DNA from 3 places in the Nitratireductor sp. WH36-1 genome. Region 3 is predicted to be linked to each of the others. Evidence: riboswitches for the same ligand, from Rfam matches in the RefSeq annotation. Region 3 holds a riboswitch; each other region holds the start of a gene.
What was found. A riboswitch is a leader RNA that binds a small molecule or an ion and turns the genes downstream of it on or off. The one in region 3 is predicted to bind cobalamin.
Positions count from the first base shown of each region.

Region 1: another riboswitch for cobalamin. It lies ahead of AC4PTT_RS06205 (ABC transporter substrate-binding protein); the one in region 3 lies ahead of cobW (cobalamin biosynthesis protein CobW).
Region 2: another riboswitch for cobalamin. It lies ahead of AC4PTT_RS07380 (TonB-dependent receptor plug domain-containing protein); the one in region 3 lies ahead of cobW (cobalamin biosynthesis protein CobW).

Region 1 is NZ_CM178970.1:1,300,679-1,304,541, reverse strand. It holds gene AC4PTT_RS06210 (FecCD family ABC transporter permease) at 1-302, opposite strand, end outside; gene AC4PTT_RS06205 (ABC transporter substrate-binding protein) at 330-1,364, opposite strand; cobalamin riboswitch at 1,496-1,687, opposite strand; gene AC4PTT_RS06200 ((2Fe-2S) ferredoxin domain-containing protein) at 1,735-2,526, opposite strand; cobalamin riboswitch at 2,626-2,825, opposite strand; cobalamin riboswitch at 2,999-3,198, shown strand; gene metE (5-methyltetrahydropteroyltriglutamate--homocysteine S-methyltransferase) at 3,293-3,863, shown strand, end outside.
Region 2 is NZ_CM178970.1:1,542,372-1,546,234, forward strand. It holds gene AC4PTT_RS07375 (ABC transporter substrate-binding protein) at 1-338, opposite strand, end outside; gene AC4PTT_RS07380 (TonB-dependent receptor plug domain-containing protein) at 338-2,200, opposite strand; cobalamin riboswitch at 2,326-2,537, opposite strand; gene AC4PTT_RS07385 (ABC transporter substrate-binding protein) at 2,815-3,863, shown strand, end outside.
Region 3 is NZ_JBZXDP010000002.1:633,923-637,785, forward strand. It holds gene cobO (cob(I)yrinic acid a,c-diamide adenosyltransferase) at 40-654, opposite strand; gene cobU (bifunctional adenosylcobinamide kinase/adenosylcobinamide-phosphate guanylyltransferase) at 656-1,192, opposite strand; gene AC4PTT_RS22115 (HupE/UreJ family protein) at 1,209-1,829, opposite strand; cobalamin riboswitch at 1,865-2,064, opposite strand; cobalamin riboswitch at 2,126-2,326, shown strand; gene cobW (cobalamin biosynthesis protein CobW) at 2,503-3,540, shown strand; gene cobN (cobaltochelatase subunit CobN) at 3,545-3,863, shown strand, end outside.

The DNA of each region.
Region 1 (3,863 bases), on a different replicon from region 3:
GCCATCACCACACGCGGCAGGCGCAGGTAAAGCAGAACCCGCGCCGCCTGTTCGTCCGATGATCCTGGCAAATAGCCGAGGCTTGCCCGCTCCATGAGAACGAGCGCAAGCGTTCCGACACTTGTATCGTTGATGCCACGTACGGAAACCGCTGCGGCGGCAATCATCAAAAGCGCGAATGACAGGGCGATCAGCAGAATGCGTCGCCGTCCGCCCTCCCGATACCGGGCGGCAAGGCCCCTGCCTTTTTCGACCGAGGCGGCACCTGTACCCCCGGCTTCGGTTTCAAGCGTATCGGTCATCGGCCCCGCCCCGTCATGTCAGCTTGCTCAGAAGTCGCCCTGATAGGTCATGCCCGGCTGATAGGGCAGTCCCTGGAAGTCCTCGATCCAGCGACGCATGGCCTCTTCCGGATCGACATCCTTGAACAGCTCTGGATGCGCCCATTTGGCGATCTGCAGCGCGCCGGTGATCTTCGAGGAGCCGCCGGCGAGGTAGTAGTTGATGACGTGGACGTTCTTCGCCTCTGCCGCCGGGGTGGCGCGGATGTCCTCACGCGCCATAAGCCCGTCCCATGTCGCCTTGTACTGCTCTTGGGGGATGGTCGTGTAAGCGCCCGGTTCCAGCTTCACGATCAGCGACGGCACGCGCGCGACCAGTTCCTCCGGATCGATGGTGAAGGCGTTGGGATTGCCACGCGCGGCCGGCTCGTCCTCAATGACGATTTCGCCAAAAACGTTCCTGCCACCACCGGCTTCGATCATGTCGTGCCAGCCAGAGCCCGGCGTGACCGTCACCAGCGGGCGCTTCTCCTCCAGATAAACCGGCACCGGCTCGACGCCCTCAAGCCGCTCGGCCAGAAGCGCTTTGTAATCCTCATAATAGGCGGCGAGATCGGCCGCCCGCTCTTCGCGACCGAAGAGCTTGCCCATCAGCTTGACGTTCTCGACATGCTTGAGCGTATCCCAGGAGGTTACGACCAGAACCGGAATTCCGAACGGCTCAAGCTGGCGCGCCGCCTCCTCGTAAACGCCGTTGCGCGGCAGAATGACGAGATCCGGCTTCTTGGCGATGATGGCCTCGTAATTGGGCTCGCTCTGCCCCTGGCCCACCACGTCGTCGGGGCCGAATTCCGGCCAGTAGGCAGGATCGCGATAGGTGCTGGCGCCGGTGCCAACCACCTGCTCGATGGCGCCGATGGCGCGTGCGAATTCAACCGAATAGCGGTTGAAGATCACAGCGCGCTTGACGGGCAGGTCGACATCGACCTGACGCCCGACATCATCGGTAATGGTTTCTGCGAAAGCGGATTGGGAGAGTGACAGCGCGACAATGGCAGCGCCGAGAACGGACTTGAACAACATGATCACCTCGATCGACACGGGGCGCCGGGAGGTGCGTGAAAGAGCGCCCGCATCGACCGAATGCGCCGCAGGGCGTCCTTGCACCCCGCGAGACCGGTCTACGCTACCCTCTTGCCGGACACCTCGCCGACAATTGCGTTTGCGCCAAGGCCGGTCTCCTGGCTCGCGGCTCAAGCGTTCGAATATCCCTTCCCGGCCGACTGACCAGTGGATCGATACCGAACTCGCCGCCTACAGTTGCGAGGGCAGCCGCAGACTGGGACGAACCCGTCCTGCGTTCCCGTTTCATCCGACGTTGCGGAACCGTGGCGCGCAATCGTTAACCTGATCTGACCTGCAAGGCCAACCGTTTTCCTCCCCGCCGCTACCATTACCTGTTTAAAGTCCCGCGAAGCCGCTGTTTGCGACCGGTCGGCTCATAGGCGAAATCGGCGACAACGCGTCCCCCAAGCAGGTGCTCTTCAATGATGCGGTCTATCGCATCCTCATTCACGCCACCGTAATAGGTGCCTTCGGGAAATACCTGAAGAACCGGCGCGAGATTGCAGGGGCCGAGACAGGTTGCTTTCGCGGTCATGGTGCCATCCCCCGTGTTGCGCAGGTTCAGTTCCTTCTGCCGGTTGCGCAAATGACACCACAGAACGTCCGCCCCGGCAGCGTTGCACGCCCCGCCCTCACACACCAGAACCCGCCTTTTCTGCGCCGGCACCAGAGAGCCTTCCCGCACCGGAGTTTCAGCGGGAGGAACGGCCGGCTCCTGGACAATGTCGCCGATGAGACCGCCAAGAAGCCGTTCAAAATGTGCACTGCGGGCAATGTCGGATGCTATGCGGATGGGTGGCCAGCCGCCGGATGTTTCGGCTTGCCAGCGCCGGAGCGATTTCGACAGCCAGTTCCGGAAGCTCGGCTCCATCGGAAGCAGGAGCGGGACAATCACGATCTCAGAATGATGTTCTGCCCGCAGCTCCAGAAGTGCGGACCGCAAGGACGGCGTCCCCTGTTCGGAGAAACAGTACTGAACCGCCGTCACACCTTCAAAACCTGCGGCCATTTCAGCGAGGCGCGCCATCTCGCCATGAGGTGCAGCAGCAAAAGCCGACTTTGCAAGAAGCAGGATCGCGCGGCTTCCCTGCCCTTCATTCAATAATGCATTCGTATCCACTGCCATTCCTCGAGCTGATGCGATCGGGAACGGCAGGGAGATCGCGCGTCGGAACCGGATATTCCGAAGCACGAGCTCCTGTGGCATATCCCGACCACGGAACTTCACACGATCAGGCAGGTCTCCTGGCTTGCGGCTCATCACAGCTTCACCCGTCTTCCCGGCATAACGCCAGTGACATGATCGGCAAAGCGGCTCGTCGCTCACAGTTGCGGGTCAGCTCCGGATTTGAACCGGATTCCCTCTTAGCCGCCGACCGAGACAGGTCTGCCGACGGAACCTTGACCGCTTCGAAAAGTATACTCAGACCCGCGCCTGTCAACCGTCTGCCGGCCGACCCGCGCGCGCACATGGACCAACTCCGGAACAGGATTTCCCGACAGCTAAAATAGAGAGGCACATCACCCTTCAGGCAAGACGTAAAGATATAAACATTTCTTTATATCATTCTTGACTTTCCGCCGCATTGCGAGGAATCTGGGCGCGTCGTGGTTCTCGAACCTGCCTTCAGGCGGATTCGGGCTAAGAGGGAAGCCGGTTCAAATCCGGCGCTGCCCCCGCAACTGTCAGCGGCGAGCCGAAATCCATTCAAGTCACTGGACAGACGTCCGGGAAGACGGATCAAGGCCGAGACCCGTGAGCCAGGAGACCTGCCATGACGAAACAACGTCAACGGGCGGGGTGTCCGGTGTTCGTCATGCGGCGGCCGTTCAGGCCGCGGTCTGCGTACGCCCCCCCCCCCGCCCCAAACAGCATCGGGTGTGCCATGTCTGAACGTTCAATTCCTGTCTCCACGCTCGGCGTGCCGCGTATCGGCCGCCGCCGAGAACTGAAACTCGCCCTTGAAAGCCATTGGTCCGGCAAAAGCAGCGCAGAAACCCTTCTCCAGACTGCAAGGGAACTCAGGGCCGAGAACTGGAAGGAGCAGCGCGATCGTGGCGTTGCAATCATCCCTTCCAATGATTTCTCACTCTACGATCAGGTACTGGACACCAGTGTGATGGTCGGCGCGGTTCCGGCAGACTATGGCTGGCAGGGTGGCCCGGTGCCGCTTGACGTCTATTTCGCAATGGCGCGCGGCAGCCAGGGCTCCAGGGATGCGGGATGCGGGCACCCCGGCGGCCACAAAGCGCAGGAAATGACCAAATGGTTCGACACCAATTACCACTACATGGTGCCGGAATTCTCCGACGACCAGGTCTTCGCCCTCTCCTCCACCAAGCCGCTGGATGAGTTTCTTGAAGCAAAAGCGCTCGGCATCCATACCCGGCCCGTACTCCTTGGTCCGATCACCTTCCTCAAACTCGGCAAGTCCAGCGATGCAGGCTACGATCCGC
Region 2 (3,863 bases), on a different replicon from region 3:
CTGAAGCCGAGGTGTTTCAGAAGCGCGGTCGTGTTGTGCAGCGAGTAGGTGCCGGTCACCACGAGGTCCGGCTTTTCCAGAAACACTTCTTCGGCAAGACCCCGATTGACAGGAAAACCCTGCGCCTTCTCATGCAGCATGGAAAGGTCCGGCTCGCGGGCAAGGAAGGAAACCGAGATCAGCTGTTCCGGTTCGGCAAGCGTCATGGCCAGCTGATCGGTGCACAGATTGAGCGACATGACCCGCTCGGGCGCAGCTGAAACCGGCGCACTGAGAAGCGCGCCGGCCAGAAATGTCAGGCCGGAAAGGCGGGAGAGGCGTTTCCGGCGCTCACGCATCAGGGCGCGAACTTTGCCTGGAACCCGGCGAACACCGAGAAGCCGGGCGTGTTGTAGCCGCGCACCGTCTGATAATCCTGATCGAGCAGGTTCTCCGCGCGCACATAGAGCTCGGTGTCCTCGGTCGGCTTGTAGGCCACCTTGGCGTTGACCAGCAGGTAATCGTCCAGCTTGAAATTGCCCGTGTCCACCGTGTCGATGGCCGCCTTGGCCGAGGCCGAAATGGTCCATTTCTCGGCAGGCCGAACGCTGGCGACCAGCCCGATCTCGTGGCGCGGCACGCGCGGCAGCCGTGCATCGTTCTGATCCACCGAATGCGTGTAGGTGTAGGCTCCGGTGAGGTCCAGCCAGTCGGTCGCGGCATAGCTGAGCGAGGCCTCGACACCGCGCATGCGCGACGTGCCGGGGATCTGGTTATACTGGGTCGTGTAACCGATCAGATCGTCGATCTCGAGCTGGAAATAGGTGATGTCGGCGATTGCCCTGTCGTTCCAGAAACGCTGCTCCACGCCAATGTCGAAACCGAAGCTGGTTTCAGGCCGCAGATTGGGGTTTGCCCCGAACGGACCGAAAAGCTCGTTGAGGCTGGGTGCACGGAAGCCGGTTCCCACCGAGCCGTGCAGACGCGTTCCGGTCGCATCGATGAGATAGGAGGCGGTTGCCCGGTATGTGGTGTGCCCGCCGAATTCGCTGTGCTCGTCCTGCCTGAGGCCGGCTGTCAGCGTCAGGTTTTCTACCGGCGTGGCAATGGCCTCGCCCCAGACGCCTGCGATCCAGAAATCGGAATCGATCTGGGGGTTGAACATGCCGGCGGGAAAGACTGCGCTCTGGCGTTCGTAATCCGCGCCACCCTGAACCGTCAGCCATTCATTGACGTCGAATGCGCCCAGATAATCGGCCTTGTAGCGGCGACCGTCATAAGAGCCGTCGAACGCGGTGCCGGTGATGGAGCGTTCCAGGTCGAAGGCCTGCACGGAAACCGTGTTGCGGAAGCGGCCGTCCATCAGGTCGAGATTGAAGCCGGCGCGGCCGGCCAGCTGTTTGCTGTGGTTGGTCGCCGTCAGATTGTCGCTCGGCAGAATGGTGCCGAAGCCCTGATTGTCGAACTCGGCTTCCGCGTCGATGTAGAGCGCCGAGCCGAATACGGAGAACACGTCGGAAAATGCATGCTCGGCATTCACGTCGAAGGTGACGTTCTCATAGCCATCGCGCTCCGTGCCCGTAGCCGCAGCCGAAATGCCGTCGGTGCGGTAGCCGGTTGCGTTGATGGAGAGTTTCGACTGTTCGTTCGCCGCCCTGAAGCCGTAGGAGCCGCCGACCGTGCCGTGCGAGCCGCCTTCGCCCTGAATGATATGGGCGATGCCCGGTTCGATGTCGCCCAGCGTCGACAGGCTGATCACGCCGGCAATCGCATCGGAGCCGTAAAGCGTGCTCTGCGATCCCTTCAGCACTTCGATGCTCTGCAGGCCGCCCGACAGAAGATACTGGTAGGACGTCTGCACCTGTGGGCTGGTCGGATCGGAAATGTCGATGCCGTTATAGAGCGTCTTCACATAGCGGCGCGGCGCGCCGCGGATCGAAAGGCTGCCCTCCGCGCCAACGCCACCCGGCGATGAGAGGCTCACACCCGGCAGCAGGTCGAGATACTCGACGGCCAGCGGCAGGGACTGTTCCTCGATCTCTTCACGGCCCACCACGTTCACCGTCGACCCCACGGTGGAGGCCTCTGCCGGTGTGCGGTTGGGCGTGATGACCAGTTTTTCAAGCACATAGTCTTCTGCGCCCGCCATGGTGGCTGAAAGGCCCGTCAGCAGCGCCGAAGCGCTGAGCAGGAGCCGGGTGCGATAACGTCTGGATGGCATGCGTGCTCTCCATGAGAATGCTGCTTCTTTTGCTGGAGAGCGATGGCTGTCTGAATCTGTCCCCCGCCAGCGATGACATTTCGTCACCACTGCGAGATCCACAGCCCCGGAAGCGTCCCGCATCCGGTCGGTGACGGCTCAAGGCAGGTTTCCTGGCTCGCGCTTCATCGGCTTCCTCGCCTTCCCGGGGCATTGCACCCAGTGGCATAGGAGGAGCCTCGGCGCTCACAGTTGCGGGAGCAGCCACGGCTGCGGCCTGATCATGCAGGGCCGTTCCGTGTTCCCTTTTCCCCGGCATGCGAGTGCCTGCCGGAGCACCTCAAGCGAACAAAAAATCGCTTACCAACTGGCTCCGGCAGCGTCAATCGCGGCCTGTGGGGCGGCTGTTGCGCCCATAACGGCGCAAGTGGCGGGGATTGTCAGTACAGGTTTCGAAAATTGTTGCGAAATCGGCTTTATTTGTCAGTTTTGCGGCTCATTTGTCGCAAACTCGTCATTTCAACGGTCGAAAAACCTGCAAAACTTACCATTGGCCCCGGTCGTTTTTTGACATCGCTGGCGCGATGGGAAATGCTGAACACAAACTGATAACGGCAAGAAATGGGAGTGCGTCGATGACGTTTTTCAAGAGCAATGGCGAGAAAGTGCCAGCCCGCGTCGCCGAAATGGCGAACGAAGCGCGCGTCGGAAAAATGGACAGACGTGAGTTCCTGGCGCTCGCAAGCGCACTCGGCGCATCGACAGCCGCCGCCTATGGCATGCTCGGCCTTGCCGTGCCCACCCATGCGCTCGCTCAGGAGCCCAAAATGGGTGGCACGCTGCGTGTGGCCATGTTCATCAAGGATCCGAAAGACCCGCGCACGGCCGACTGGTCCGAGATCGCGAACGCCATGCGTCAGACGCTTGAGCCGCTGGTGAAATACACGCGCGACTTCACCTTTGAGGGCCGGCTTCTGGAGAGCTGGGAGGTCAACGAAGACGCCACCGAGTACATTCTCCACGTGCGTCCGGGCGTGACCTGGAACAATGGCGACGCCTTTACCGCAGACGATGTGATCTACAACTTCAACCGCTGGTGCGATCAGACGGTGGAGGGCAACTCCATGCCCGCCCGCATGGCTGCACTCATCGATCCGGAGACCAAGAAGGCGCGCGAAGGCGCGATCGAGAAGGTCGACGACATGACGGTGAAGCTCAACCTGTCTGCCCCTGACATTTCCATCATTCCCGGCATGGCCGACTATCCGGGCCTGATCGTGCATCCGAGCTTCGATGAGACGGGCCGTGATTTCATCGCCAATCCCATCGGCACCGGTCCCTTCGAACTCGTTTCATACGAAGTGGGCAACCGCGTCGAACTGAAGAAGCGCGAAGACGGCAAGTGGTGGGGCGGCGAGGCCTATCTCGATGGCATCGAATTCATCGATTACGGCACCGATCCATCGGCCATGGTAAGCGCCTTTGAATCCGGCGAGATCCACACCAATTACGAGACCACCGCCGATTTCGTGGACATTCTCGACGCCATTGGCCTGGTCAAGTCCGAGGTCACCACGGCAACCACGATTGTGGCCCGCACCAATGTCAACAACAAGCCGTATGACGATGAGCGGGTGCGCCGCGCGCTGCAGATGGCCGTGGACAACGCCACAGTTCTGGCGCT
Region 3 (3,863 bases):
GAGCTTGTCGAACCACACACCACCTCAAAGCAGGGCGATCTAAAACTCGATGCCCTTCTGCGCTTTCACACCAGCGGCGAAGTGGTGTTTTACCTGCCCCATTTCGGTGACGAGATCGGCGGCCTCGGTGAGCGCTGGCTTGGCGTTGCGGCCGGTCACGACCACATGAAGGTCGTCGCGCCGGTTGGTCAGCGTGGTCACGACGCGTTCAAGATCGAGATAGTCGTAGCGCAGTGCGATGTTCAGCTCGTCGAGAACGACAAGACCGATCGTCGGATCGGCCATCAGTTCCTCGGCCTTTCCCCACGCCCGCTCGGCGGCGGCGATGTCGCGCTGGAGATCCTGTGTTTCCCAGGTGAAGCCCTCGCCCATTGTGTGCCAGGAGACCTGATCGCCAAAGGCGGCGAAGGCATCCTTCTCACCGCAATGCCATGCGCCCTTGATGAACTGCACGACACCGACGCGGCGGCCATGGCCGAGCATGCGCAGCGCAAGACCGAAGGCAGCGGTGGACTTGCCCTTGCCCGGCCCCGTATTGACGATCAGAAGCCCCTTTTCGACCGTCTTGTCGCGCACCTCGGCATCCTGAACAGCCTTGCGTTTGGCCATCTTTGCCTTGTGGCGCCCGGCTTCGTTTGCGTCGATCTCTCGCATGTCACTTCACTTTCATGGGCAGGCCGGCAACCACCAGCGTGACGCTGTCGGCAGCGGCGGCGACTTTCTGGTTCAGGAACCCCGCCTCATCGCGGAAACGGCGGCCGAGCGGGGTTTCGGGCACGATGCCGAAGCCGACCTCATTGGAAACGAGAACCGTGGTTCCCTCTCTTGCGGCAAGAGCTGCAAGCAGTCGCTCGGCGGCAGGTTTTAGCTCATGGTCGTTGAGAATGAGATTGCTGAGCCACAGGGTGAGGCAATCGACCAGAACCGTTTCGCGGGCCGGCAGGGTTTGAAGCATGCCCGGCAGGTCGAGCGGGGCGTCGTGGGTCTGCCACGCCCCCGCTACTTCCCCCGGCCCCGCCACTGCCCCCTTGCGCCGCGCGCGGTGAATGGCGATGCGTTCGCGCATCTCGTCATCGAAGGCCTGGGCCGTGGCGATGTAGTGCCAGGGCGCGGGCGCGGCTTCGATCAGCGTTTCGGCATGGCGGCTCTTGCCGGAGCGCGCGCCGCCCAGAACGAAATGAAGTGAACGCATCGTCAGATCCGCCGGCTCAGCCGACAAGTTGTCCGGCAAGGAAGGTTATGCCGACACCGACAATGGCGGCGCCAGCAAGCCGGGGCTGCATGGCCTCTACCGCCCAGCCGCGCGAGCGGACGAGAAGATAGACGCCAAGCGCGATGGCGCTTTGGATTGCGGCAAGGCCTGCGAGATAGGCGATGAGCGGCGTCTGTTCGCTGCCGACAATGGCTTCGCCGAAGGCATAGCCATGGAACACGCCGACCACCAGGAACAGAGCGAAGACGAGCATGTGGCTTTCCACGGCCCGACCGCGCGCCAGAAGCCAGCCGCCAGCAAGAACGCTTGCCGCGATGACGATTTCGGCTGCCGGAAGATCGAGCAGCATCAGATGCAGGCCGACGCCGACAAGCGAGCCGGCAACAAAGAGAAGCGGCGCGAAAAGGCTCATGCCGGCGACGGCGGCAAACAGGCCGGCAGCGAGGATGAAGGCCAGATGATCAAGCCCGATCACGGGATGGGCGAGCCCTGAGACCAGCCCTTCGTAAAGGGTCGTGGGCGTCTGCCCGTCCATGGCGTGATGGGCGTGGGCGCTGGTTGCGAAGAGCGATGCAAATGCGAATGCGGAAAAAGTGCGCAGGAAACGCGTGTTCATGTCTGGTCCTTTCCCCTCCACCCGAGGGTTGCGGTGTTTCTTTCAGGCCGTCGGCAGGTTTCCTGGCTCACGGGTCGATGCGCTTTCCAGCCTTCCCAAGGCGTCATGCCTCAGTGGCGATCAGGAAAACGCTCTCCGCTTACAGTTGCGGGGGCAGCCGTGGTCTTGGCGCGATTGCGCCGCACCACGTTCCCTCTGGGTCCGCTTCAGCGGAACCGACAGCGGGCGGAGCATACAAGAATCGCCACGCCCCGCAAACGCTTTGTTGCCCGCATTGACAGACGTGGCGGGCGAGCCGTAAATGCGCAGCAGACGGTCCTTCTCCCGCAATGGAGAGGGCTAAGAGGGAATGCGGTGCGGGCCTTGCCCAATGCCGCAGCTGTCCCCGCAACTGTAAGCGGAGAGCGCACCTGACACGCCACTGGGGTTTGCCCTGGGAAGGCTGGAGAGCGCATCGACCCGTGAGCCAGGAAACCTGCCGTCTGCGAATGAAATCCTGACCGCCTGGCGGGTGTCCCGGGCAAGGAGTGTGCATTGTGACTGCTGACAGCGCCGCTGCGCGCCTTCTCCCGACCATTCATGGTGTCTCTGCCAGTACGCGGCCGCAAAAGGCCCGTGCGCCCCTCACCCGCGTCTTATCGTTCTCCACACTCCATCACCTGAAGGATATCCCATGACCACGAGTTTCGACCGGGTTCCCTGCACCGTCGTGACCGGCTTTCTCGGCGCCGGCAAGACGACGCTGATCCGCAATGTTCTGGAAGGCGCGCATGGCAAGCGGCTGGCGATCATCGTCAACGAGTTCGGCGATGCCGGCATTGATGGTGAGGTGCTGAAGAGCTGCGGGCTGGACAATTGCCCCGAGGAAAACGTTCTCGAACTGGCCAATGGCTGCATCTGCTGCACGGTTGCCGATGATTTCGTGCCGGCGCTCGACCAGATCCTCGCACGTGAGCCGAAGGTCGATCACATTCTGATCGAGACGTCCGGTCTGGCGCTGCCAAAGCCGCTGGTGCAGGCCTTTCAGTGGCCGGCAATCAAGAACCGTGTGACGGTCGATGGCGTGATTGCCGTGGTGGACGGGCCGGCGCTTGCCGACGGTCATGTGGCTGCGGACATGGACGCGCTGGATGCACAGCGCGCAGCCGACGATTCGCTCGACCATGATGATCCGATCGAAGAAGTGTTCGACGACCAGGTGGCCTGCGCTGACCTGATCGTTCTGTCGAAGAACGATCTTCTGGATGAGGAAGCCGCCGGGCGCGCCCGCGCGCGGATTGCGGGGCATCTGTCGCGCAATGTGCAGATCGTGCCGAGCGCGCATGGCAAGGTGGACCCTGCCCTGCTGCTGGGTCTCGGGCTTGCCGTCGAGGACGACATCGAGAACCGCAAGACGCATCACGACGATGCGCATGACCACGAGCACGACGATTTCGATACATTCGTTGTCGATCTGCCATCGGTTCTGCGGCCCGAAGATCTGGAAGCGCGTGTCAATGCGGCGGTGGAGACCGGGGAGGTTCTGCGCCTCAAGGGCTTTGCGCATGTGAAGGGCAAGCCCATGCGCCTGCAGGTGCAGGCGGTTGGTCCGCGCGTGTCGCACCATTACGACCGCCCGTGGAAGGCCGGCGAAGCCGCCGAGACGCGGCTTGTCGTGATCGGCCTCAAGGGCATCGACCGCGCGCGTATCGAAAGCCTTCTCTCGGCCTGATCCGATGCACATCCTCGCCACCACCAGTGCCTCACTCGACGATCTGATCGAGCCTGTCGATCTGCAGCAGTCGCCGGCGGACATGGTGGCGCTGTCGTTCACCGACAGCGATCTGGCGGGGATTGCCTCTGCATGGCAGGCGCAGCGCGAGGCTCTGCCCGCGCTGCGACTTGCCGCGCTGCGCGACCTGAGACACCCCATGTCGGTCGATCTGTGGATCGACAACACGGCAGCGCATGCCCGCGTTATTCTGGTGCGGGTGCTGGGCGGCTATGAGTGGTGGCGCTATGGCTGCGACCGGCTTTCCGCACTGGCCCGGCAAA